Linked DNA regions of Spirulina subsalsa PCC 9445. The protein of the gene in region 2 interacts with the protein of the main gene of each other region in a pairwise test. Links are inferred from orthologs where the notes say so. Each region holds a gene or a part of one and is shown on either strand. Other genes may lie near its edges. The genes, in order: SPI9445_RS0111510 and SPI9445_RS0106725.

Region 1 (3,261 bases), 1.1 Mb from region 2 along the record:
ATTACGACCCTCACTAAACGCATGGCGGAGGATTTAACGGAATATTTTCAAGAGCATAATATTCGGGTGCGTTATCTCCATTCTGAGATTCAATCCATCCAACGCATTGAGATTTTACAGGGACTCCGAGAGGGGGAGTTTGATGTGTTAATTGGGGTGAATTTGTTGCGGGAAGGGTTAGACTTGCCGGAAGTGTCCTTAGTGGTGATTATGGACGCAGATAAAGAGGGATTTTTACGCGCTGAACGGTCTTTAATTCAAACCATTGGTCGGGCTGCCCGTCATGTGCGAGGCCAGGCCATTTTATACGCGGATAACCTCACAAATAGCATGATTCGGGCCATTGACGAAACTGAACGCCGTCGGGGGATTCAACTGGCCTACAATAAACGGCACAATATTACACCCCAACCGATTCAAAAGCGATCGCCTAACACCATTCTGGCCTTTCTCGACATTTCCCGTCGTCTCAATCGTCAGGAATTAGAGCAGATTTATGAATCTCAGGCCGATTTGCCCTTAGAGCAGATTCCGACGTTGATTGAGCAGTTGGAACTCCAAATGAAAGAGGCTGCGCAAAAGCTGGAATTTGAGGAAGCGGCAAAATATCGCGATCGCATCCAAAAATTACGCGATCGCCTCTTAGGTCATGTTTAGAGCGAACAGAGAAGAGGGGGAATCGGTGGGTTAGGAAAAGGGTTTATGCAATAAACCCCTACATTGTATTCAGTTAGTAGGGGCGTATTGCATACGCCCAAAAGGTTTGTTGGCTACGCTAGACCCGATGATCTGTTCCCTCTTCCCCGTTCCCTGATTGGGTCTAGCGTCTGTTTTTTTCAGCCAACCCTACCGTGAACGACCCCACCCTGCCTAGGCGCGAGGATGGAGCTTCCTGATTCAATGGGAAGTGCTTTTTATACCGAAATATAGCCAGTCTTATCTTCCCTCCCCAGGCAGAAGTCCTAGTTCCTAAGACCCAAATTTTCTCTTGCAACACAGCCCTTTTTAGCTTGGTTTTCGCTTTGGGAGTTAGTGGTCAAGTCCATCCGGTCCCTGCAAGCGAGGAAAGGGAATTCCGCAACATTTTTGTTAAACCGTCTCCACAAACTGACGAATCCGGTCTAATCCCTTAGCAATGGATTCCATATCCGTAGCATAGGAAATCCGAATACAATCATCCGCCCCAAAAGCAGCCCCCGGAATGACCGCCACTTGATGGGCTTCTAACAACTTGCTACAAAAATCAACCGACGATAAACCCGTTTGACCAATGTTCACAAACACATAAAACGCCCCCTCCGGAGTGGGACAACTCAGTTTAGGCATCGACCCAATCTGTTCTAAGATGTACTTCCGACGCTCATCAAAGGCCTTGACCATCTGGGTCACTTGTTCCTGACTGCCTTCTATGGCCGCGATCGCCCCATACTGAGCAAAGGTACAGACATTTGATGTACTGTGGCTTTGAATCGTGTTCATGGCCTTAATAATTTCCATCGGACCTGCCGCGTAACCAATCCGCCACCCCGTCATCGCGTAGCTTTTGGCGAAACCATTACTAATAATCGTCCGGGCAAAACTTTCTGGACTGACGGCCCCAATACTTAAATGGGTGGCTCCGTCATAGAGGATTTTCTCGTAAATCTCATCGGAAACTACCCAGATATCTAATTCCACCACCATCGCCGCCAAAGCGCGGATTTCGTCGGGGGTATAAACGCAGCCTGTGGGATTAGAGGGAGAATTGAGAACAAATAACTTCGTTTTAGAGGTAGTCGCGGCCTTAAGCTGTTCTGGCGTGATTTTGTAGCCACTGCTTTCATCCGTCGCCACAATGACCGGAGTTCCCCCGGCCAACTTGACCATCTCTGGATAACTCAGCCAATAGGGAGCGGGAATAATCACCTCATCCCCCGGCTCAATGAGCGCCAAAATCAAGTTAAAGAGGGAATATTTCCCCCCATTGGTGACAATCACGTTTTGCGCTTCGTAGTTCAGTTGATTGTCTTGTTGCAGTTTGCGGGCAATGGCTTCCCGGAGTTTCGGCTCCCCCGCCACCGGGCCATAGCGGGTTTTCCCTTCGTCTAGAGCCTTTTTCGCGGCTTCCTTGACATGAACGGGGGTATCAAAATCCGGTTCTCCGGCGCTAAAGCTACAGACATCTAGTCCTTCGGCCTTCATAGCTTTAGCCTTCGCAGATATGGCTAGGGTGACAGAAGGCGGGACTTGGGCGACTCGTGAGGCTAGTTTCACAGTGAATAACACCCCCATTTCATGGTTTGGATTGTTTGGTGTTTTCTTAGCCTAAAGTGCGATCGCCCAAATCTCCGATTTTTTCACTACTTTTTTAGATTGTCCCCTCCCTTCATTAAAAACCCGTCATGAGATTCGTCCTCATAACTCCCTCCAAGCCCAAAAGCCTAAATTTGTGATGTAAGTCACATTTTTAGGGCAATAATTATTTAAGAAACCCTGATGGCAGAATAACAGGGATTGTCACGGAATGAACCTCAGAGCCAGTCAGGAAAAGGATTTGATTCCCTTTTGCTCAAAAAAAACAGCCAACTTTTTAACATAGGTTTTAAGTGACCACAAGTATTTTAATGTTTTCTTAATAATTAACAATTCTCTACAAAAAAGTTGAATTACTCACAAAAAGCTCACATTTACTCAGTATTGTGTAAATCGTAGGCGAAAAGCGTTTCATCTGCTCTTAACCTTGATCCCCATTCCCAAGCCTAAGCAGATGAGCGCCAGTGACCAGCTTACTTTTCTCCCTGTTCCTGACTCACTCCCCCTAAGTCCTATGTCTCACGCATCTTGTCCCTGCTGTTCTTCTACACTCCTCCGTCATATTAGGCACTCGGGTGTTTACTGGTATTGTTCTCACTGCCACTCAGAAATGCCTAACTTTGCGGAACATACTCAACGCGGTATTTTGGGCTTGTCTCAAGTCTCTGTTAACACAGCGCTAGTTTTACAGTTTGAACGGTCTAAAGTCGCGGCGGCTTCCTAGTGTTTTAACTCAGAGTTTGAAATCCCTTTTTTGCCGACAAGTTTTTTTAGCATTTTTTGTTCCCTGAGTTTGTAAGTTTTTTAGTTTTCTCCTTTTTAGTTTTCTCCATTGATCCAGTTTTGACTGATCAGCCATCCCTTATTTAGATGTTGGCTGATTTTTTATGGGTTCTGCCTTGGGCAACCTTGACCAAAGGCTTAACTTCTCAGCCTTGTGCCTTGGGATATCTTAACCCTCCCGGCTCT
Region 2 (3,586 bases):
CCCGTTTTTTGCGGATTGGCAATTTCTAGAATCACTACTTCAGAAGATGCTTCAGAAAAGTTACAAAAGGGGCAGTGCGGGTCATAACAAGGGGGTTCGATGTGTAAACTTGGATCTTGTTGAAAGTCTTGGGGACGTTGACGACGACTGGGGGAAAAAATAACCCATTCTTTGGTAATCACGTTTAGTCGGATGTGACTGTTATTCATGATATTTTGTCCCCTTGAAAAAACTAGCTCACGTCGGCTAAATGTGAATGAGATGCCCTTTATTAGAACTAACTTTTTTAGGATTTCCTGTCTCCTCTAAATGATATTGCAGGAGGTCTAGACCTTGTTCAAAAATAGTATCAATGGGTAACATTTTCCCCTGTTGAGTCATAAATTTATGGTCTTTCGTTGCCTGAATGATTGAACCATTTTCTAAGGTATATGCAAAAACTTCTTGTTCCCCTCGCTGATGCCACTGGGCAATGGGTTGAGTGTAAATGAAGCCATTGGGATCAACGCTATAAACGTGACAGTGCAAACCCTGCTCTACAATTGTACCGATTGCGATCGCGCCATACTCCACGGTGATAATTTTTGTATCATAGCTTAAGCAATATTCAGCAAACTTAACCATTTGATCAAACAAATGTTCGGCAATCGGTTGAGATACCCCGTTTTTTGTTGCCCCATCAATGAAAATCTCCCGATGTTTCTGCATCTCAGACATTTTCTTTTTCCCCATCGCCCGACGGAGTAAGTCTGCTTGGCCTAAACTATACCCCGCTAAGTCTTGGGCTGTCTTCATAATTTGCTCTTGATAGACCAAAATCCCATAGGTTTCCTCTAAAATAGACTCTAATAAGGGATGTTCATATTGAATGGCTTCTCGTCCATGTTTGCGGTTAATAAAATCAGGAATTAACCCCGCATCCAACGGTCCCGGACGATATAAGGCTAAAATAGAAGAAATATCTTCAATGCCAGACGGTTTAAGGTCTTTAACAATTTGTTTCATCCCTTCAGATTCCACCTGAAAGATCCCCTCAAGTTGCCCCTCTTTAAATAATCCGTAAGTTTTTTGAATATCTGGGGGCATTTTTTTCACATCCCCTTTATTCAAAATGCGTAAGGCTTTCCGTTCATCTAAGGGCAGTTGATCCACATTTAAATGAACCCCCCGATTTTGCTCAATTAAATCGGCAGCTTTTTGAATAGTGGTCAGATTCTTTAAGCCCAAAAAGTCCATTTTGAGCAATCCTAAAGATTCTAAATTCTCCATTGAATATTGCGTAATAACAGCCCCTTCATTGTTCTTTTGTAAAGGGACAACCTCATCTAATGGTTGAGAGGAAATCACTACCCCAGCCGCATGAACGCCAAAGGTTTTATTCGTTCCTTCAATGCGGATAGCCATATCTACCCAGCGTTTTACTGTGGGATCTGTGTCATATTTTTGCTTAAATTCTGGGCAAGGTGTCTCATCAGAAACCATAACCTTTAAACGGGTCGGTTTTCCCCGAGAAACGGGGATTAATTTGGTCATCATATCTGATTCTGCGTAAGGAATATTTAGCACTCGTGCCACATCTTTTAATACTGCTTTGGAAGTCATGCGGTTAAAGGTGATAATTTGCGCTACATTCGCCTTGCCGTATTTCTCCGTCACATATTCAATCACTTTATCCCGTTTTTCAATACAAAAGTCTGTGTCAATATCCGGCATAGACTTCCGTTCTGGGTTTAAAAATCGCTCAAATAATAAACCATGATGCACGGGATCAATATTGGTAATTTTCAGGCAATAAGCCACTAAAGAGCCAGCCGCAGAACCTCGTCCGGGTCCTACAGGAATGTTATTATCTCGGGCATATTTAATATAGTCCCATACCACTAAAAAGTAGGTCGAGAAGCCCATCTGCTGCATCATTTTAAGTTCATATTCGATGCGCTCTTTATAGAGGGTGGGGACTTCGGAACGATGACGACAATTAAGGCGTTCTAGTAAGCCTTGCCAAGTGACCTCTTCTAAGTAACTATCGGGGGTATGATTGGGAGGGACTTTGTAGTTGGGAAGGCGGGGTTCTCCCATGATTTTGTAGGGTTTAATTTTCTCAGCCACCGCGATAGTATTGGCGATCGCCTCTTCAATCACATCATCGCTCAAATGGTCACGGAATAAGCGTTTCATCTCTTCGGCAGACTTGAGGTATTCAGTGCCGCTATAGCGCAAACGCTTGTCTTCTGTAATTAATTTTCCCGTCTGAATACAAAGCAGCGCGTCATGGGCTTCTACGTCATGACAGGAGATAAAATGGGAGTCATTGGTGGCAATGATAGGAATATCTAATTCTTGGGCAATTTTCACGATTTCGACATTAACAATCCGGTCTTCTGCCGAACCGTGATCTTGAATTTCTAAATAATAATCTTCTCCGAAAATATCTTTATACCACTGGGCAACTTTACGGGCTTCTACTAGGTCATTTTTTAAGATATTTTGCGGAACTTCTCCCCCTAAACAAGCACTGGTGACAATTAACCCGTCGTGATACTTTTCTAATAGGTCTTTGTTAATACAAGGTCGGGTAAAGATGCCTTTCCCTTGCATTCCTTCGAGGTGAGAGATTGTGGTGAGTTTGACGAGGTTTTGATAACCTTGGGTATTTTTCGCTAAAACGACCTGATGATAGCGTTTATAACGTTTTTTCTTGTCCTCTATTTGACCATTAATGACATACATTTCATTGCCAATAATGGGTTTAATCCCTTTATTTCGACAGGTTTTAATTAAGTCAATGGCCCCGTACATCACCCCATGATCGGTGAGGGCAATGGCAGGCATTCCTAATTCTACGGCACGATTCACTAAAGCGGGAAGTTGAGACGCTCCATCAAGGAGGCTATAGTCACTATGAATATGTAAACCAACAAAGGACATAAGAATTTGATTAGTAATTAGGGAACAGGGAACAGGGAACAGGGGAATTGGGAATGGGGAATTGGGAATGGGGAATTGGGAATTGGGAATAAGTAATAAGTCTTAATTCCTCCTCTCCCCTGCTCCCCTGCTCCCCCTCCCCTCAAGCCAAAACAGTCGGGAAATGACTATACCCCAATTAGTGACTAATGGACTCAATACAGTTTCTCCCTTGGGCTTTAGCACGATAGAGCGCTTGATCTGCCTCAGCAATTAGGATATCTTGGGCTTTTTCTATCCGGGGGACATGGGTAGTCACCCCAATACTCAGGGTAACAAAAGGACTAATGGGGGAGGAAATATGAGGGATTTTAAGGGAGTCCAGATGTTCCTGTAAACGGATGGCCACTTCCAGCGCCTCGGTGTGGGTGGCACGGGGGAGAATGATGGCAAACTCTTCCCCTCCATAACGGGCGACGAGATGCTGGGGATTCTCAATAACGCTCTGCATGGCCCGGGCAACCTGTTTTAAGCACTGATCCCCGGCTTGATGACCGTAGGTATCGTTATAGTATTTGAAATGGTCAATATCGCACAAAATCAGGGACAGGGGGGCTTGTTCCTGTTGTAAGTGTCCCCACACTTGGAGGATATAGTCATCTAGGGCGCGACGGTTGGC

What was found.
Region 1: the proteins of SPI9445_RS0106725 (region 2) and SPI9445_RS0111510 interact in binary tests that used the Escherichia coli proteins (3 or more experiments, as listed by UniProt). The link is inferred for Spirulina subsalsa PCC 9445 from one-to-one orthologs.

Annotation. Positions count from the first base shown.
Region 1 is NZ_JH980292.1:2,480,490-2,483,750, forward strand. What follows is about bases 172-3,104. They hold SPI9445_RS0111510 (pyridoxal phosphate-dependent aminotransferase), read right to left. Parts: upstream 2,254-3,104; coding sequence 1,090-2,253; downstream 172-1,089. Other genes in these bases: uvrB (excinuclease ABC subunit UvrB), read left to right, coding at 172-657; SPI9445_RS32095 (hypothetical protein), read left to right, coding at 2,807-3,016. In the rest of the region: more of uvrB, read left to right, coding at 1-171. UniProt on the Escherichia coli protein: Shows aminotransferase activity with methionine and histidine as substrates, and to a lesser extent also with phenylalanine.
Region 2 is NZ_JH980292.1:1,425,873-1,429,458, reverse strand. What follows is about bases 47-3,304. They hold SPI9445_RS0106725 (trans-splicing intein-formed DNA polymerase III subunit alpha N-terminal partner DnaE-N), read right to left. Parts: upstream 2,929-3,304; coding sequence 247-2,928; downstream 47-246. Other genes in these bases: SPI9445_RS24605 (diguanylate cyclase domain-containing protein), read right to left, coding at 3,107-3,304; galT (galactose-1-phosphate uridylyltransferase), read right to left, coding at 47-209. Outside these bases: more of galT, read right to left, coding at 1-46; more of SPI9445_RS24605, read right to left, coding at 3,305-3,586. UniProt on the Escherichia coli protein: DNA polymerase III is a complex, multichain enzyme responsible for most of the replicative synthesis in bacteria. This DNA polymerase also exhibits 3' to 5' exonuclease activity. The alpha chain is the DNA polymerase catalytic subunit.